One region of the Streptomyces sp. NPDC005808 genome, then DNA from elsewhere that is predicted to be linked to it. Evidence: riboswitches for the same ligand, from Rfam matches in the RefSeq annotation. Region 1 holds a riboswitch; each other region holds the start of a gene.
What was found. Region 1 has a riboswitch for cyclic di-AMP ahead of ACFYPC_RS32855 (M23 family metallopeptidase). Riboswitches for the same ligand answer to the same signal wherever they lie in the genome.
Positions count from the first base shown of each region.

Region 1 (4,743 bases):
CGCCTCGACCGTGTACATCCAGGCGATCTTGTGCCGCAGCTGGGCCAGCGTGGAGGTCAGCGCGGGGCTGCCGGAGGCCTGCGCGAGGGTCTCGTGGAACCAGCCGCCCAGCGAGCGCAGATCCTCGCTGTTGCCCCTCCGTGCCCGCTCCTGACCGAGCCTGACCAGGCCTCGGAGCACCTTGAGGTGCGCCTCGGTACGGCGTTGCGCGGCCCGTGCGGCGCCCAGCGGCTCCAGCAGCATGCGCATCTCCAGGAGGTCCGCGGCCTCCTGCTCGGTCGGCTCCGCGACACACGCGCCCGCGTGCCGCCGGGTGACCACGAAGCCCTCGGCCTCCAGCGTGCGCAGAGCCTCGCGGACGGGGACGCGCGAGACGCCGTAGCGGCGCGCCAGCAGTTCCTCGGTGAGCCGGCTGCCACGTTCGTAGACACCCGCGACGATGTCGTCGCGGATCGCTGTGCATACCGAGTGCGCAGGAACACGCATACCGGACCTCCGCTTTAATCCCCGTGAAACGCCGTCGATTGGCGCTTGTTCAGTGACTCTATTGCAGAGACTCGGAATTTCCGACGGGGGACCGGAATCCATGGATATTTTTTGGACAGCCGGTCTTCCGAAACGGTTCGAAACGACAAGGCCCCGGCTCCGTCGAGCCGAGACCTTGTGAAGTACGTGGGCGAGAGGTCAGACGTTCACACCGTGCGAGCGAAGGTAGGCGACGGGGTCGATGTCCGAGCCGTACTCGGCTGTTGTGCGGGCCTCGAAGTGGAGGTGCGGCCCGGTGGTGTTGCCGGTGGCCCCGGAGAGGCCTATCTGCTGCCCCGGGGTGACCGTCTGGCCCACGGAGACACCGATGGACGACAGGTGGCCGTACATCGTGTAGGTGCCGTCGTTCATCTTGAGGACGATCTGGTTGCCGTAGGCGCCGCCCCAGCCGGCCGTGACGACCGTTCCGGAGCCGACCGCGTGGACCGAGGTCCCGGACGCGGCGTGGAAGTCGACGCCGGTGTGGCTGCCGGACGACCAGAGGCTGCCGCCGGTCTGGTAGCCGGTGGAGATGTACGAGCCGGTGATCGGCACGACGAAGGTGTTGAGTCGCTTGCGCTCGGCCGCACGGGCGGCGCGCTCCTTGGCCTCGCGCTCCTCCTTGGCCTTCGCGGCGGCCTTCTTCTTGGCGGCCGCCACGGCCTTCTTCTGTGCGGCGGCCTCGTCGGCGGCCTGCTGCTGGGCGGCGGCCTGCGCGTCGATCTGGTCGGCGATCGTGTCGCCGATCTCGACGGCCTGGGTCAGGCCTGTCTGCTCGACGGAGTTGTCCGCGGCGAGTGCCGGGGCAGCGAGGGTGCCGAGGACACCGGTCGTGGTGAGCGCCGCGACGCCGATGGCGTTCGTGGTCGTGCGCTTCACGCGGCTCGGGCGACGATGCCTGCCTGTGCCACAGGTGAACGCCATGTAGGGGCTGATCCTTTCCTTCCCTCTCGCCTACCGGGTTAGCTGACGGGTTCGGAGCAGGAAGGTCTCCTACGGACAGCCTCCGGAGAGGGCGTCCGATTCACCCCAGGGACTGCGTGTGGGTCCCCGGCTCCCCTGGCTCGCGCCGTACGGGGACTAAGCGATGGCTGTCCGGTGCCGCGGGTGCGGCGCACTGACTGACGAACAGCCGGACCGACGCTAAACGGGACATCTTTCAATCAACAAACGGATCACGCCTTTTGTAGCGCATGCCACAGGGCAGACAGGCAACCTCCCTATCAATACGGACAAATGGGGGCCCAGGAGACTCGATGGTCTCCTGGGCCCCCATGAGGAGCTGCTGTCCTACTCCGCCGGAACGACGCTCACTTCACCGATTCCGAGAGCCTTGACGGGCTCCTCGATCTGCGCGGCGTCGCCCACCAGGACGGTCACCAGACGGTCCACCGGGAAGGCGCTCACGGCGGCCGCGGTGGCCTCCACCGTGCCGGTCGCGGCGAGCTGCCGGTACAACGTCGCCTGGTAGTCGTCCGGCAGGTGCTGCTCGACCTGGTCGGCCAGCGTGCCCGCGACGGCCGCCGCCGTCTCGAACTTGAGGGGCGCCACCCCCACCAGGTTCTGTACGGCGACATCGCGCTCGGCGTCCGTCAGGCCCTCTGCGGCCAGGGTCCGCAGCACCTTCCAGAGGTCGTCGAGCGCCGGGCCGGTGTTCGGGGTGTCCACGGAGCCGCTGATGGCGAGCATCGCGATGCCCGTACCGTCCGGCGCTGAGCGCAGCACCTGGCCGAACGCCCGCACACCGTAGGTGTAACCCTTTTCCTCGCGCAGGACGCGGTCCAGGCGCGAGGTGAGGGTGCCGCCGAGGCAGTACGTGCCGAGCACCTGGGCGGGCCACACGCGGTCGTGCCGGTCGGCGCCGACACGGCCGATGAGCAACTGCGTCTGGACGGCGCCCGGGCGGTCCACGATGACGACCCGGCCGGTGTCGTCGGCAGTCACAGGCGGCACCGGGAGCGGATCGGCGGACGAGCCGGTCCACGCGCCGAGCGTGTCGGCGAGCAGCGCGTCGAGGTCGACTCCGGTGAGGTCGCCGACGATCACCGCGGTGGCCGTGGCGGGGCGTACGTGCTTCTCGTAGAAGGCGCGTACGGCCACCGAGTCGATTCCCGTGACCGTCTCCTCGGTGCCCTGCCTCGGGCGCGACATGCGCGATGTGGCCGGGAACAGCTCCTTGGAGAGCTCCTTCGCGGCGCGGCGGGCCGGGTTGGCGGTCTCGTGCGGGATCTCGTCCAGCCGGTTGCGCACCAGCCGCTCGACCTCGCTGTCCGCGAACGCCGGTGCCCTCAGGGCGTCGGCGAGCAGATCGAGGGCCTTGGGGAGGCGCGATACGGGGACTTCGAGCGACAGGCGTACGCCGGGGTGGTCGGCGTACGCGTCGAGCGTGGCGCCGCAGCGCTCCAGTTCGGCGGCGAACTCCTCGGCGGAGAGCTTGTCGGTGCCTTCGGAGAAGGCCCGCGCCATGATCGTGGCGATACCGTCGAGGCCCGCGGGCTCGGCGTCCAGCGGCGCGGCGAGCAGCACCTCCACGGCGACTACCTGCTGGCCGGGGCGGTGGCAGCGCAGCAGAGTCAGGCCGTTGCCCAGAGTGCCCCGGTCGGGTGCGGGAAAGGCCCACGGCCTGGCCTCGCCGGCCTGCGGCTGGGGGTGGAACTCCATGGTGGCGAGCTCGGTCACTTCGCCGCCTCCTCGTCGGTGTCTTCAGCGGCTTCGGCGTCTTCGGCGTCTTCGGCGTCTTCAGCGGCGATCGGTTCGTAGACGAGCACCGCGCGGTTGTCGGGGCGCAGGCGGGACTTGGCGACCTCCTGGACCTCCTCGGCGGTGATGTCGAGGACGCGCTGTACGGCGGTCAGGGCGAGCTGCGGGTCGCCGAACAGGACGGCGTACCGGCACAGTTCGTCGGCGCGGCCGGCGACCGTGCCGAGCCGGTCCAGCCACTCGCGCTCCAACTGGGCCTGGGCGCGCTCCATTTCCTCGGCCGTGGGCCCCTCCTCGGCGAACCGGGCGAGCTCCTCGTCCACGGCGGCCTCGATGACGGGGATCTCCACATCGCCGGACGTCTTCACGTCGAGCCATCCCAGGGAGGGGGCTCCGGCGAGCCGCAGCAGGCCGAACCCGGCCGCGACGGCGCTGCGGTCGCGGCGTACGAGCCGGTTGTAGAGCCGGGACGACTCGCCGCCGCCGAGGACCGTGAGCGCCAGGTCGGCGGCGTCACTCGCGCGCGTGCCGTCCTCCGGGAGCCGGTAGGCGGCCATCAACGCGCGTGAGGGGACCTCCTCCTCGAGGACCTCGCGCAGTTCCTCGCCGATGGTGTCGGGCAGCGCGCCGTCACGCGGTGCGGGCTTGCCGTCGTGCCCGGCGATCGAGCCGAAGTACTTCTCGATCCAGGCGAGGGTCTCCTGGGGGTCGATGTCCCCGACGACCGACAGCACCGCGTTGTTGGGCGCGTAGTAGGTGCGGAAGAACGCGCGGGCGTCCTCCAGGGTGGCCGCGTCCAGGTCGGCCATCGACCCGATCGGCGTGTGGTGGTACGGGTGACCCTCGGGATAGGCGAGCGCGGTCAGCTTCTCGAACGCGGTCCCGTAGGGGACGTTGTCGTAGCGCTGGCGCCGCTCGTTCTTGACGACGTCCCGCTGGTTCTCCATGGACTCCTCGTCGAGCGCGGCGAGCAGCGAGCCCATGCGGTCGGCCTCCAGCCAGAGGGCGAGCTCCAGCTGGTGCGTGGGCATGGTCTCGAAGTAGTTGGTGCGCTCGAAGCTGGTGGTGCCGTTCAGCGAACCACCGGCTCCCTGGACCAGCTCGAAGTGGCCGTTGCCCTTCACCTGGCCCGAGCCCTGGAACATCAGGTGCTCGAAGAGGTGGGCGAGGCCGGTACGCCCCTTGACCTCGTGGCGTGAGCCGACGTCGTACCAGAGGCACACCGCGGCGACCGGGGTCAGGTGGTCCTCGGAGAGCACCACGCGCAGGCCGTTGGCCAGGCGGTGCTCGGTCGCTGTCAGCCCGCCGGAGCCTGCCTCAGCTGTGGCCGTGTGACCCATGGGCATGTACGTCCCTTCGATCGCGGAAAACTACGGATTTCCTGTCGGTCCTGCCACTGTATGCAAGCGTGCGGACAGCTGGCGAAGTTCCCGCACCTCGTACGCCGAGAGCGAGAATCGGCGTACGGATCTCGTAGGGGGACAGCGGTGGCTCCCGTAGGAGAAGAGCGGTGCGTCT
Region 1 is NZ_JBIAIK010000020.1:72,672-77,414, reverse strand. Features, by position in the region: gene ACFYPC_RS32860 (GntR family transcriptional regulator) at 1-486, opposite strand, end outside; gene ACFYPC_RS32855 (M23 family metallopeptidase) at 685-1,449, opposite strand; cyclic di-AMP (ydaO/yuaA leader) riboswitch at 1,462-1,622, opposite strand; gene ACFYPC_RS32850 (M16 family metallopeptidase) at 1,816-3,204, opposite strand; gene ACFYPC_RS32845 (M16 family metallopeptidase) at 3,201-4,565, opposite strand.

Region 2 (4,743 bases), on a different contig from region 1:
GACCGAGCGTACGTCCTGTACATTTTTTACAGATGCCGATCAGGTCGACCAGAGGAGGCGCGCGCCATGGACAGCCCGTCCGCCCGCTATGTCCTGCCCGAGTTCACCGAACGCACGAGTTCGGGGCAACGAACCCTGGACCCTTACTCGAAGTTGTTCGAGGAGCGGATCGTGTTCCTCGGGACGCCGATCGACGACACCTCGGCGAACGACGTCATGGCGCAGTTCATGCACTTGGAGCACGTGGAGCCGGACCGGGACATCTCGCTGTACATCAACTCCCCCGGCGGCTCGTTCAGCGCGATGACCGCCATCTACGACACGATGCGGTTCGTGACCTGTGACGTGGAGACCATCTGCCTCGGGCAGGCCGCGTCGGCAGCGGCCGTGCTGCTGGCCGGCGGTACGGCGGGAAAGCGGTTCGCGCTGCCGGGTGCGCGTGTGCTGATCCACCAGCCGTCGTTTCCCGAGCCGATCCAGGGGCAGGCTTCTGATCTGGCCATCCGGGCCGAGGAGTTGACGCGTACTCGGAGGATGCTGGAGGAGATGCTCGTGCGGCACACAGGTCAGAGTCCGGAGCGGGTCGCCGCGGACATCGAACGGGACAAGATTCTGGACGCGCCGGCGGCGCTCGCGTACGGGCTGATCGACGGGGTCATCCCGAGCCGCAAGGCTCCTCGGCCCACACCCGGCGCGAGGTGAGCGGCCGATGCTCCCACCCGAACTGCCGCCGCTGCCCGCACTGACGCGCGCGGAAGCGGAGTTGATAGACCGTTACCTGGACGTGGTCGACCTGCTCGGCCGCATCAACCCGGCCCGCCCCGGGGACACCTACCGAGGGCTGAGGGCCGCTCAGGCTCTGGTGGCCAAGGCGACGGCGCTGCGGGACGCCCTCGCGCTGATGCACCAGCGTGGCGAGAGCGAGGTGCACGCCCCGACCCTGGCACAGGCGCTGCGCGTCCTGGACGGCGAACGGCGGGCGGCCCGCGTCACCCTGCCACCCCGTGCCGAAAGTTGACGCAGTCACACCGTGCGGCTGACGCATAGGCACCCCGGGCCGCCGCACACGTCGATCCGCGAGGCGTCCGGCCCGGGCTTCAAACGGCCCGGATGGTGTACCCCCGATCGGCGTAGACGCGGGTCCTTTCAACGGCGCGGAGAAGTTGCGCAACGCGCGTAGCGCGGATGCGGACTTGAGCCCTCCGTCGCTGGTACGGGCGTCGTCGGCCTTCTGGACACTCGCTCGAACGGCAGAGTGTCCACCCGAACGGGTGAGTGGTGAGTAAGCCCACAAACTGCCGATTCCGCTCGGACTTTCCGACATCTATGCGTGAAGATCCCTTGCGACGACAAGCCCCCGCCGCAGCGGCGGGGCGGTCCGGGCGGACGCCGAGTCCTGCCGCCGCCCGGATGACCGGTCGACAGATGTGCATCGGCAGGAGTGGAGGACCCAGCACGACGGTCCGCCGGAGACATCCGGGCGGTCCTTGGGGTGAAGCCGCACCACGCGGCCGGGCTACTTCGCCAGCCCGAATCCGACAGGTCATCCTTCACAGGCGGTTGACGAAGGGTTGCGCATGACTGCGCTCAATCACGTCCCGTCGCTGTGGACAAGGGCCGGTACGGCCTCGGCCCTCACCATCGCCGCCGTGGGCGGCAGCCTCGTGGTCCCGGGCGTCGCATCCGACGCTCAGGCGGCCACTACGGCGACGAAGGCACTCCAGGTCGCGGCTTCCAAGAAGGGCTCCCCGTACAAGTACGGCGCCGCTGGGCCACGCCGCTTCGACTGCTCCGGGCTCACGCTCTACTCGTACAAGAAGGCAGGCAAGAAGCTGCCTCGTACGGCCGCGGCGCAGTACAACAAGACCCACCATGTCTCCGCCTCGAAGCGCAAGGCCGGAGACCTGGTGTTCTTCCACTCGGGCCGGAGCGTGTATCACGTCGGCATCTACGCCGGGAAGGGAAAGATCTGGCACTCCCCGAAGTCGGGTGAGGTCGTAAAGCTCCAGAAGATCTGGACGAAGAGCGTCTGGTACGGACGGGTCAGCTGACCCGTCCGTGGGGGTGACGGCCCACGCCGCCACCCCCACGGGACGCGAAACCTGGCTTGAACGGGGACGAACCGGTGAGTCGTCCACCCATGGCCGCCGCCCTCTTCACGCGCCCGCCGCCGTGCGCCGAGCGCTGTTCCAGCAGAACGCCGAACCCGCCATCGACCGGGTCTCCTCCTGGCCCACCCACCCCGGCCTGTATGTGCAGATGCCCGCGTTCAGCGGATCGGTGCTCCTCGTCCGCCGCGGAGGATCGCGGACGATCGCAGACGATCGCGGAAAGTCGCGGAAAGTCGCGGAAGAGGATCAGACCCAGCCGCGTGAGCGCGTGCCGCTGCCTTCTCTGTCTCCGTGGTCCTCTCCATGGTCCTCAGGGCTCCTGCGGCCCCCCCGCCGTCACCACCGGCTCGGCCGGCGCCGTCCAGGGCAGTTCGATGGCGATGGTCTTGCCGCCTTCACGGGTGGGCCGGACGGTGAGTCTGCCGCCGCACTCGGCGGTCAGCCAGCGGATGATCACCATGCCGCGCCCGTTGTCCTGCTGGACGGCGGCGGGCAGCCGTTTGGGGAACCGTGGGTGACTGTCGGTGACGCCGAGGCGCAGGTGTTCGTCCCGGTCGAGGCGGACGTCCACTCTGAAGGTGGGCGACTGCCCGAAAGTGTGCTGGACGGCGTTGGTGGCTAGTTCGGACACGATCAGGCGTACGGTGTCGGCGACTTCGGAGTCACTCGGCAGACCCCATTCCGCCAGCACTTCGGCGACGAATCTCCGGGCAGCGGAGACCGAGGCTGGATCGCTCGGCAGAGTGACGGATGCTTCCTGGTGGTCTGCCATGGCGCGGTCGTCCCTTTCCCACGGGACCGGGGTCCGACACGGAGCGGATGGTTCGAGTACGGTCCCGGACTGGTGCTTCGCGCCAGACTGCCATTACCAGGCCCGTCACGGGTGCGATCCACGGAGATATGCATATATCTGTCGCTCGAAGCGGTGAACTCTGCGACGGAGGACCGTATTTGGGCGGCTCGGAAGGAGTAAGGAGTACGGCCATGCAGAACGGTCCCGCAGTACGCCGCCGTAAGCTCGGTGCCGAACTGCGCTCCCTGCGCGTCGGCGCGGGTCTCACCAGCGGCGAGGTGGCCCGCCTCCTGGGGTGGCACCAGTCGAAGGTGAGCCGGATCGAGACGGGCACCAGCGGTGTCAAACCCCCCGACGTGGAACGGCTCCTGGACGCGTACGCCGTCGAGGAACCCGAGTTACGGGATCTCCTGGTCGCACTGGCGGGCGCGGAGGGTGACGGACGGCACCACTGGTGGCATGCCTACCGGGGTGTCCTGCCGCCGGCGTACCGCGACTTCATCAGTCTGGAGTCCCAGGCCAGCGAAATGCGCACACTGGAGACGTGCGTGGTGCCGGGGTTGCTGCAGACGCCCGAGTACGCCCGTGCGGTGACGCAGGCCGCCGTAGGGGGACTTGAGGACGGCAAGCTCGACACGCTCGTCGAGGTGCGCCTGGCCCGGCAGGACGTGCTGCGTTCGAATCCGCCGCTGAAACTGAGCGCCGTCCTGGACGAGGCGGTCCTACGACGGGACGTCGGCGGTCCGGAAGTCATGGCACGCCAGCTGCACCGGCTGCGGGAGGCCGCCACCCTGCCCCAAGTGCGGCTTCAGGTTCTCCCGTTCGCCGCCGGGGCTCATATCGGAGTCACAGGACCTTTCGTTATCTTCTCATTTCCGAACACATCTGATCTGGATGTGGTTGTTCTAGACCACTTGACGAGTAGCCTCTATCTCGAACGGAAAGAAGACCTAGAGGCCTACAGCGAGGCCTTCAACGCTCTTCAGATCCAAGCCCTTTCGCCCGAGGACTCATTGGATTACATCGCCGTGATAGGTGACGGCGCGTAAGGAGGCACCATGTCTGCACTGCCTCGGTACGTACCTTCCAGTACTTCGCTGCACGACGTGCGCTGGCTGCGCAGCAGCCGAAGTACGGGGATGAACAACTGCGTCGAGACGGCCCGGCCGGGCCCAGGAATCTGGTCCGGACTCGTGGCCGTCCGCGATTCCAAGAACACGGCAGGTCCCGCCCTGCTGTTCACCCCCGCCACCTGGGAGGGATTCATCGCCGGACTGAGCTGAGCATCGTCGCCCTGGGCTGAGCATCACCGCCACGGGATGAGCGTCATCGAAGAGGACCGAGCATCATCGGGTTGAGCCGATCACCCGTACCGCGTGCTCGATCTGTGCGTCGGTGAGGTCCGCGCGTGCGGTCAGCCTCAGCCGGGAGATGCCGTCGGGCACGGACGGTGGGCGGAAGCAGCCGACAGCGAGTCCCGCCTCGCGGCAGTCGGCGGCCCACCGTACGGCCCGTTCGGGGGACGGCGCACGCACGGAGACGACGGCGGCGTCGGGTCGTACCGCTTCCAGGCCTTCGGCCGTCAGGCCGCTGTGGAGCGCCGTCGCGACCGTGCGGGCTCGTGCCGCACGCTCCGGCTCGCGGCGCAGCAGTCGCAGCGCCGCGAGGGCCGCGCCCGCCGCCGCGGGCGCGAGACCGGTGTCGAAGATGAAGGTGCGCGCCGCGTTGACCAGGTGGTCGATCACCGGTGCGGGGCCGAGGACGGCGCCGCCCTGGCTGCCCAGCGACTTGGACAGCGTGACCGTCACGACGACGTCCGGGGCGCCCGCCAGGCCCGCC
Region 2 is NZ_JBIAIK010000001.1:94,082-98,824, reverse strand. Features, by position in the region: gene ACFYPC_RS00455 (ATP-dependent Clp protease proteolytic subunit) at 67-702, shown strand; gene ACFYPC_RS00450 (hypothetical protein) at 710-1,018, shown strand; cyclic di-AMP (ydaO/yuaA leader) riboswitch at 1,410-1,574, shown strand; gene ACFYPC_RS00445 (C40 family peptidase) at 1,578-2,051, shown strand; gene ACFYPC_RS00440 (ATP-binding protein) at 2,422-2,883, opposite strand; gene ACFYPC_RS00435 (helix-turn-helix domain-containing protein) at 3,096-3,953, shown strand; gene ACFYPC_RS00430 (DUF397 domain-containing protein) at 3,963-4,187, shown strand; gene ACFYPC_RS00425 (8-amino-7-oxononanoate synthase) at 4,251-4,743, opposite strand, start outside.
Region 2: it holds a riboswitch for cyclic di-AMP, as region 1 does, so the genes downstream of both, ACFYPC_RS00445 (C40 family peptidase) here and ACFYPC_RS32855 (M23 family metallopeptidase) in region 1, are expected to answer to the same signal.

Region 3 (4,743 bases), on a different contig from region 1:
CTTATCGGGTACGCGAGGGCCACCACGAGGGAGCAGAGGACCAGGGCGAGCAGGGCCGCCCGGCCGGTGAGGCGGGAGCGGCGGGCCTGCCGTTTGGTCTGGGAGCGGTAGACCCGGGCCGCCGTCTGCTCGCCGAGCAGCTTCAGCCTGGTCGCGGTGGAGAACCGGTCCCGGTCCTTCACGGCCATGAGTCCCGCCTCCCCGATCCGTCCCTGCCTGCACGTGCGTACGTCCCCGCACACGGTACGGGACCGAGTACGGGGACGTACGTACGACGCTTCCTACGAAGCCCGGGCTCAGCCCTTGAAACGGGGGAACGCGCTGCGGCCGGCGTACACGGCGGCGTCGTCGAGGATCTCCTCGATGCGCAGCAGCTGGTTGTACTTGGCGACGCGGTCCGAGCGGGCCGGGGCGCCGGTCTTGATCTGACCGCAGTTCACCGCGACGGCGAGGTCGGCGATGGTGACGTCCTCGGTCTCGCCGGAGCGGTGGGACATCATGCACTTGAAGCCGTTGCGCTGCGCCATCTCGACGGCGTCCAGCGTCTCGGTCAGCGAGCCGATCTGGTTGACCTTGACGAGCAGGGCGTTCGCGGAGCCCTCCTCGATGCCGCGGGCCAGGCGCTCCGGGTTGGTGACGAAGAGGTCGTCGCCGACGATCTGGACCTTGTCGCCCAGCTTGTCGGTGATGACCTTCCAGCCGGCCCAGTCGTCCTCGTACAGCGGGTCCTCGATGGAGACCAGCGGGTACGCGGAGACGAGCTCCTCGTAGTACTCGGTCATCTCGGCGGCCGAGCGGGACTTGCCCTCGAACTCGTACTTGCCGTCCTTGTAGAACTCCGACGCGGCGACGTCGAGCGCGAGCCCGATCTGCTCGCCGGGGACGTAACCGGCCTGCTTGATGGCCTCGATGATGAGGTCGAGCGCGGCGCGGTTGGACTCCAGGTTCGGGGCGAAGCCGCCCTCGTCGCCGAGGCCGGTGGACAGGCCCTTGGTCTTCAGCACCTTCTTGAGGGTGTGGTAGACCTCGGCGCCCCAGCGCAGCGCCTCGGAGAAGGACTCCGCGCCGATCGGGGCGATCATGAACTCCTGGATGTCGACGTTCGAGTCGGCGTGCGACCCGCCGTTCAGGATGTTCATCATCGGAACGGGCAGCAGGTGCGCGTTCGGGCCGCCCAGGTACCGGAAGAGGGGCAGGTCGCTGGCCTCGGAGGCGGCGTGGGCGACGGCGAGGGAGACGCCGAGGATGGCGTTGGCGCCGAGCGAGCCCTTGTTGTCGGTGGCGTCCAGGTCGAACATCGCCTGGTCGATCAGGCGCTGCTCGGTGGCGTCGTAGCCGACGAGCTCCGGGCCGATCTGCTCGATGACGGCGAGGACGGCCTTCTCGACACCCTTGCCGCCGTAGCGGTTGGGGTCACCGTCGCGCAGCTCGATGGCTTCGAAGGCGCCGGTGGAGGCACCGGACGGGACGGCGGCACGACCGGTGCTGCCGTCATCGAGGCCGACCTCGACCTCGACGGTGGGGTTGCCTCGCGAGTCGAGGATTTCCCGGGCTACGACGACGTCGATGGACGGCACGAGCATCTCCTTCTGGGATGTGACGCGGGTACGCGGGACTGGCAGCCCCGCGGGATGAGCCTAACCGGCTCCGAGGGATCGGCCAGCCGGTCTACCCCCTCTTGGGCAGAACTGAGAGTAAATATTGTTCCCGAACGGAACAAAAAGGTGACGAAAGAGGGGCGGCGAGAGAGGGACTGCTGCCGGAAACGCAGAAAGCCCCGCCCCGGTGCGTACGGGGGAACACGCACCGGAGCGGGGAGCCCGTGGGGGACGGGGGTGACCCACACGAGGCCTTCAGTATGGAGACCACGTATAGGAGCGAGCTGTGGTTCAACTGCGAACCGGCTGTAAGCCGGCGAGCTGCGGTTCAAGCACGAACCAGCCGTAAGCCGGCGAGCTGCGGTTCAAGCACGAACCGGCTGTAAGTCGCCGGCCGACCGCCGTCGGCCGGCGACCCCGGCCGTCAGCTCAGGTGGAGCTGCTGACCCGGGTAGATGAAGTCCGCGTCGTCGACGATGTCCTTGTTCAGCTCGAACAGCTTCTGCCAGCCGCCCTTGACGTTCTTCGCCTCGGCGATCTCGCTGAGGGTGTCGTCCTTCTTCACCTTGTACTCGCCGTCGCCCTTCTCGACCGTCTTACCGGTCGGGGTCTCGACGGTCTCCTTCTTGGCGGTCTCACGCTCCGTGGAACGCGAGGCGCGCTGCTCGTCGGTCCCCGAGCTCGGCGTGCTCTGCGAGCTCGGCGTGCTCTGCGAGCTCGGCTGCGCAGGCGTGGTGCTGCCCGCGTCGTTCGCGGCGTTCGACAGGCCCGTGCCGCAGTTCGGCCAGGCACCCTTGCCCTGCGCGGCCAGAACCTTCTCGGCAACGGCTATCTGCTGGGACTTGGAGGCCTGGTCGGCGGTGGAGGCGTACGAGCCGCCGCCGTACGCGGACCAGGTGGAGGCGGAGAACTGCAGGCCGCCGTAGTACCCGTTGCCGGTGTTGATGGACCAGTTGCCACCGGACTCGCACTGGGCGACGGTGTCCCACTCGGAGGTGGTGGCGGCGGAGGCGGTGCCGGCCGCCATCAGCGGGGCGGCAACGGCGACTCCGGTCACCCCGGCGAGCGTGGCGAGACGGGTGACCCGATTGGAAACGGTCGGGCGACGGTGCTTGCCCTTGCACGAACGCAGCATGAAGTGATCCCCTCACCGACGCCTACGAGGTGAGCTGTCGGGTTCGGGCGGGTGAGTGCCCGGTCGCGCACGCTTCGGTGCACGGCTTCACCCCAAGCCACTCCCGGTCAACTACCGGGCGCGGCGCTTACCTTGGGTCCCCCGCTCCTGCCTACGGCGCTTGACGCGACGACTGTTCCCGTACGGCCGTTGGCAGGATTCGGCGTTGCGACCGTCGGGGCCCGCGGTGGCGAGCGGTCACGACCGTAGACAGGCGATCGGCGGAATATCAAAGACGATCAGGGGGTCTGAGATCCATCTCTCATTCTCGCCAAAGTGGACATTCCATGGCGAAACATGACGTGAACTCCCGCCGCTTTTCGCCCTATTCAGCACCAACTGCAAGGCTCTGACCGGGCAGGATGAGGTTCGCGTCAGCGCCGACCGTTTCCTTGTTCTCGGCGTACAGCTCGGTCCATCCGCCGTCGAGACCAAGGGCGTCGGCGATGGCCGAGAGACTGTCGCCGGCCTGAACGACGTACGAGCCGTCGACGACAGCGCGAGCCGCGTCGGAGTCACGTGAGGCATGCCGTCCCGAAGCGGCATCATCCGTACGGCCGTCGGTCGCGCCCTCGGCGGCGGTGTCACCGCGGTGACGCCCGGCGCCGGTCGCCTCATCTTCGGGCGCACTCGAAGACTCGTCGGCCGGAGTGGACTTATCCGATTCATCACCGTTCGTGGCACTTGAGTCCGTGCTCGTGTCCGCGCTCGTGTCCGGGCTCGCTGCCGCACTCGCCTCCGCGTCCGGAGTGTCGGACTTGGTGGAGCTTCCGGTGCCCTCGGTCGCGTCCGTGGAGGGCGAGGCGGTCGGAGAGGGGGTGGACGATGCGGACGGGTCCGCGGAACCGGACGCGCCGGACGACGAGTCGCCCGCCACGCCCGTGTCGACCTCCACCGAGGCGGAGTTTTTGCTGAGCCCGGAGAGGGGTCCGCAGGTGGGCCAGGCGACGAGTCCCCGGCCGTCCAGGATCTTCTCGGCGACGGCTATCTGCTGCGAGCGGCTGGCCTGGTCGGCGCTCGGGGCGTACTCAAGACCGCCGTAGTTCTCCCAGTCCCACTGGGTCACATGCAGGCCGCCGTAGTACCCGTCGCCGGTGTTCTCGCTCCAGGACTCACCCGTCTCGCACTCCGCGACGCGGTCCCAGGTGGTGGTGTCGGCCGCGCTCGCACTCGTGGCACCGAGCAACGGGATCGCGATGGCCGATCCGGTCACTCCTGCCGCGACAATGAGAGCCGGGGCCTGACGGGGGCGACGATGACGGCCGTTCCCGGTGAGCATGCGGAAGCCCTTTCATGTGACAGCAGGTGACTACAGCGACATGCGGCGACGTCAGCCGACGTCTGCGACGCATGATCCGCGCTGTTCGTTGAACGTATCCGCACTCGAACGCTTGTCACAAGTCGATGCAGCGTAGATCACGTGAAGATCACAATGTTGATTGATCGTCAGCTTTTCGCGAACCCCGAAGTCCCTCAAGCCCGCCCGGCGGACAACTGGAGCGGAGCCGTGAACTCCACTGGAAGCGTGCGCAATCCACGCATAATGAGCCCGCCGCGCCAGCGCAAATCGGCGGAATCCCCTGCGAGTTGGAGGTCGGGGAGGCGGGTGAGAAGGGTGGCGAGCGCGGTCTGGCCCTCCAGCCGGGCGAGGGGCGCACCGAGGCAGTAGTGGATGCCGTGCCCATAGCCGAGGTGCTGGTTGTCACGGCGGGAGAGGTCGAGCGTGTCCGGCTGCTCGAAACGCCCGGGGTCACGGTCCGCAGCCGCCAGTACGACGAGGACGGGGTCGCCGGGAGCGATGTCCTGCCCGCCGAGCCGCACGGCCTCGGTCGCGTACCGCCAAGTGGCCAGCTCCACAGGGCCGTCGTAGCGCAGAAGTTCCTCGACGCCGGTCTCCAGCAGTCCGCTCTCCCCGGCGGCAAGCGACTTCTGCAGCCGCTGCCGCTGCTCGGGGTGGGTAAGGAGCGCGTA
Region 3 is NZ_JBIAIK010000006.1:89,525-94,267, forward strand. Features, by position in the region: gene ACFYPC_RS15380 (septum formation initiator family protein) at 1-188, opposite strand, end outside; gene eno (phosphopyruvate hydratase) at 297-1,583, opposite strand; gene ACFYPC_RS15390 (transglycosylase family protein) at 2,023-2,733, opposite strand; cyclic di-AMP (ydaO/yuaA leader) riboswitch at 2,738-2,902, opposite strand; gene ACFYPC_RS15395 (transglycosylase family protein) at 3,098-3,985, opposite strand; gene ACFYPC_RS15400 (cytochrome P450) at 4,246-4,743, opposite strand, start outside.
Region 3: it holds a riboswitch for cyclic di-AMP, as region 1 does, so the genes downstream of both, ACFYPC_RS15390 (transglycosylase family protein) here and ACFYPC_RS32855 (M23 family metallopeptidase) in region 1, are expected to answer to the same signal.

Region 4 (4,743 bases), on a different contig from region 1:
AGATGGCGAGCGCGCCACCCGCGACCCAGTGGTCCCCGGCGCCCGTCACCACCTCTCTGATGTCGAAGCGTGCGAACGCCACCCCGTAGAGCACGATTCCGAGCCAGAACAGCACCAGCGCGGCATGCGCGAGCCAGTCCGCGCCCACGGCGGCAGCGAGGGTGGCGCCCAGCACCGAAAGCCCCTGAGCGGCCACGCACACGGGGAACACCCCGCCCGGCATACGACGGCTCCAGTGCCGTACGACGACGAGGAGCAGCACCGGCCACAGCGCGGCGGACAGCGCGAGCAGGGCCTCGGCGGCCTCCTGCCACCCCAGCGCGGACAGCCGGGTGCCGAGGATGGTCGTCGCCGCGACGGCGGTGAGCGCGGGGAGCCCGCTCGCCTCAGCCGCCCAGCGCGACCGGTCCCGTACCAGCCGTACGGCGAAGTCCGCGGCGAGCGCGAGCCATCCGACGGACGCCAGGGCCAGTGCGGCACGGGACAGCGTCTCGTAGCCGGTCAGATGCAAGCCGAGCGAGATGATGCCGGTCCCCATGACGGCGGCACCGGCGGCGGGCGGCCGCCCGGCCCACCAGGCGCGGAGCTGGGAGATGGCTGGCATGCGCCCGATGCTAAGGAGCTTCGGGCGGGTTGCCCGCGGGGCACGCGCGTGCGGGGATGAAAACGCGGGGCACGCACGCGTGGAGCACGTTTTCGTGCTCCACGCGTGCGTGCCCCGCGGAAGGTGTCCGGAAGGTGGCGCGCGGGCGAGGCGTTACGCGGGCCGTACCACGCTGTGGATGGCCGACTCACCGTCGTAGAAGATCGACTCCTCGCGGACGTACGCACCCGGCTTCGGGGCGTGGATCATCATTCCGTTGCCTATGTAGAGGCCCACGTGGCTCACGTCGCCGTAGAAGAAGACCAGGTCCCCGGGCTGAGCGGCGGAGAGAGGGACGGTCGTGCCGGCCGTCACCTGGTCGTAGGTGACGCGCGGGAGGGTGACGCCGGCGGCTTTCCAGGCGGCCTGGGTGAGGCCCGAGCAGTCGTACGAGCCGGGGCCTGTGGCGCCCCACACGTACGGCTTGCCGACCTGGGCGCGGGCGAACGTGAGGGCCTTGGCCGCCTTCGTCGCGTACGCGGCGTCGGCGGTGGTGGTGGCCGAGCCGGGGGTGCCGGCAGGTGCGCTCGAGGGCGACTCCTGGGCTGCCTGCGCCGCGGCGTCGGCTGCTTCCTGCTCTGCCTGCTGCTGCTGCGCCAGCTCCGCCGCCTTGCGCTCGGCCGCCTTGCGCTGCTCCTCCTCGATCGCGGCGAGCCGCGCCTTCTCCTCGGCGGTCAGCTGCGAAAGCAGCTCGCGCGCCTGGGCGAGCTTCTGCTGGACGTCGGTCTTGGACGCCTGCAGGGCGCTCTGCGAGGTGGTCAGCGTCTCCAGGCTCTGGGAGGCCTCCGTACGCGCCTCGGTCGCGGCGGCCTGCTCCGTGACGTAGTCGTCGACAGCGGCCTTCTGGCGGGTTGTCAGACGGTCCATCAGCTGGGTCTGGTCGAAGTAGTCCTGCGGATTGTCGGCCAGCAGGAGGGAGGCGGTGTCGGGGGCCGCGGCCCCGGTGCGGTACTGCGCCGCGGCGTACGAGCCCAGCTCCTCACGCGCGGTGTTGAGCTTCTCCGCGCGCTGCGCGACGTCGTCGAGGAGGGTGTCGACCTTCTTGCGCTGCTTGGTGGTCTTCTCCTTGGCCGCGTTGTACTTGTCGGTGGCCGACTCGGCCTGCCGATAGAGGGCGTCGACCTTCTTCTCGACCTCTTCGAGGCTCGGCTTGGGCTCTTCGGAGGGCGTGGCGTTCGCCGTCTGGGAGAGCAGGGCCACGGACGTGAGGGCCGCTGTGGCGAGAGCGGGGGCCGTGCCCGCCACGCGCGAACCCGAGAACCATTTGCGTTGCGACGCCAAGGGAGGCGACTCCTTCCATCATCCGCCTACCGGGTTAGCTGTCGGGTTCGGGCGGGTGGTTCGGAAGGGTTGCCCTACGGTCCCTGCCCGACAAGGCAGTTGGACCGATTCACCCCAAGTTCGGTGGGTCCCCGGTTCCGGCTGCCACGAGGGCACACCGAATTCGGCGGAGGCCACCGCGGCCCGGCGACGTTCGCCGGTGGGGGTCGGGCGGCCTGATCAGCACGCTAGCCAACTCGTGCGGCTTCTGTGAAGGTTGATGTTCGAAATGCCCGATACGTTTTCGTGACCTTAGTCATGCGCTTCGCCGTCCGTTGTCAATTGGGAGGGGTATGGGGCGAGTTGCGTGGAGCGGTGGAGGGAGCGCACGTGAACCCGGAGGTTTGCCGTTCGCGGTGGGGGTTGCCGTGGACCCGTACGGCGAGACGGGGCGCGTGCCGGTCCGGCCGGTCGCTGAACGTGACGGCATGGTTCTGGAGGGGTACGAACTGGAGAGTACGAAGGTGGGTGGAGGCGCACGAAGGTGGAGGGCGGCCGGCTCCGGAAGATTCTCGGACGCTGAGCACCGTCACGAGTTCCGGTGGAGTTTTCGGGGTGGCGGCGGGGTGTCAGTGGGGCCGCCTAGACTCGGAGAGCGATGAGCAGCCTCTTTGATGACAGCTTCCTGGCGGACCTCAAGCCCTCGGGGGCTCATGAGGAAGAGCCCCCGCCGCCGCCCGAGGACGGAGCGGCCGAGCCGCTTCCGGACGACCTGTTCGGCGGCCGCTTCGACGCGCCGCCGAGCCGGGACGCGTACTACCGCGACGGCGCCCCGCGCCCCGTCGTGGACGCGGCCGCGCTCCTGGACGGGCTGAACGAGAACCAGCGGGCGGCCGTGGTGCACTCCGGCTCCCCTCTGCTCATCGTGGCCGGCGCGGGTTCCGGCAAGACCCGCGTGCTCACGCACCGGATCGCGTATCTGCTGGGCGAGCGCCAGGTCCACCCCGGCCAGATCCTCGCGATCACCTTCACCAACAAGGCCGCGGGCGAGATGAAGGAGCGCGTCGAGCACCTCGTCGGCCCGCGCGCCAACGCCATGTGGGTGATGACCTTCCACAGCGCGTGCGTACGGATCCTGCGCCGCGAGAGCAAGCGGCTCGGCTTCACGTCGTCGTTCTCGATCTACGACGCCGCCGACAGCAAGCGGCTCATGGCCCTGGTCTGCCGTGACCTGGACCTCGATCCGAAGCGTTTCCCGCCGAAGTCCTTCAGTGCCAAGATCTCGAACCTGAAGAACGAGCTGATCGACGAGGAGGACTTCGCAGCGCAGGCCACCGACGGCTTCGAGAAGACCCTCGCCCAGGCCTACGCCATGTACCAGTCGCGGCTGCGTGAGGCCAACGCGCTCGACTTCGACGACCTGATCATGACGACGGTCAACCTGCTGCGCGCCTTCCCGGACGTCGCCGAGCACTACCACCGCCGCTTCCGGCACGTCCTGGTGGACGAGTACCAGGACACCAACCACGCGCAGTACGCCCTGGTGCGCGAACTCGTCGGCACCTCCGAGCACCCCGTGGACGTTCCGCCCAGTGACCACGACCTGCCGCCCGCCGAGCTGTGCGTCGTGGGCGACGCCGACCAGTCGATCTATGCCTTCCGCGGCGCCACCATCCGCAACATCCTCCAGTTCGAGGAGGACTACCCGAACGCGACGACGATCCTCCTGGAGCAGAACTACCGCTCCACCCAGACGATCCTCAGCGCGGCCAACGCGGTCATCGAGCGCAACGAATCCCGCCGCCCCAAGAACCTGTGGACGAACGCGGGCGCGGGTTCGAACATCACCGGCTACGTCGCCGACACCGAGCACGACGAGGCCCAGTTCGTCGCCGACGAAATAGACCGTCTCACCGACGCGGGCGACGCCAAGGCCGGCGATGTCGCGGTCTTCTACCGTACGAACGCCCAGTCCCGTGTATTCGAAGAAGTCTTCATCCGCGTAGGCCTGCCGTACAAGGTCGTCGGCGGCGTCCGCTTCTACGAGCGCAAGGAGGTCCGGGACGTCCTCGCGTATCTGCGGGTGCTGTCCAACCCGGAGGACTCCGTTCCGCTGCGCCGGATTCTCAACGTCCCCAAGCGCGGCATCGGCGACCGCGCCGAGGCGATGATCGACGCCCTCTCACAGCGCGAGAAGATCAGCTTCCCGCAGGCGCTGCGACGCGTGGACGAGGCCTACGGGATGGCGGCCCGCTCCACGAACGCGGTCAAGCGGTTCAACACGCTGATGGAGGACCTGCGGACGATCGTCGAGTCGGGAGCGGGTCCGGCCACTGTCCTGGAGGCGGTACTGGAACGCACCGGCTACCTCGCGGAGCTGCAGGCCTCGACCGACCCGCAGGACGAGACCCGGATCGAGAACCTTCAGGAACTCGCCGCCGTCGCCCTGGAGTTCGAGCAGGAGACCGGCGAGGGGGAGACCCCGGGCGGGCTCTCGGCCTTCCTCGAGCGGGTCGCGCTCGTCGCCGACTCCGACCAGATCCCCGACGAGGAGGACGGCAACGGCGTCATCACCCTCATGACCCTGCACACCGCCAAGGGCCTCGAGTTCCCCGTGGTGTTCCTGACGGGCATGGAGGACGGCGTCTTCCCGCACATGCGCGCGCTGGGACAGGCCAAGGAGCTGGAGGAGGAGCGGCGCCTCGCGTACGTCGGCATCACGCGCGCGCGGGAGCGGCTGTATCTGACGCGGTCGTCCCTGCGCAGTGCGTGGGGGCAGCCCTCGTACAACCCGCCGTCCCGCTTCCTGGAGGAGATCCCGGACGCCCACCTGGACTGGA
Region 4 is NZ_JBIAIK010000009.1:84,231-88,973, forward strand. Features, by position in the region: gene ACFYPC_RS21100 (tellurite resistance/C4-dicarboxylate transporter family protein) at 1-604, opposite strand, end outside; gene ACFYPC_RS21105 (NlpC/P60 family protein) at 758-1,924, opposite strand; cyclic di-AMP (ydaO/yuaA leader) riboswitch at 1,932-2,103, opposite strand; gene pcrA (DNA helicase PcrA) at 2,562-4,743, shown strand, end outside.
Region 4: it holds a riboswitch for cyclic di-AMP, as region 1 does, so the genes downstream of both, ACFYPC_RS21105 (NlpC/P60 family protein) here and ACFYPC_RS32855 (M23 family metallopeptidase) in region 1, are expected to answer to the same signal.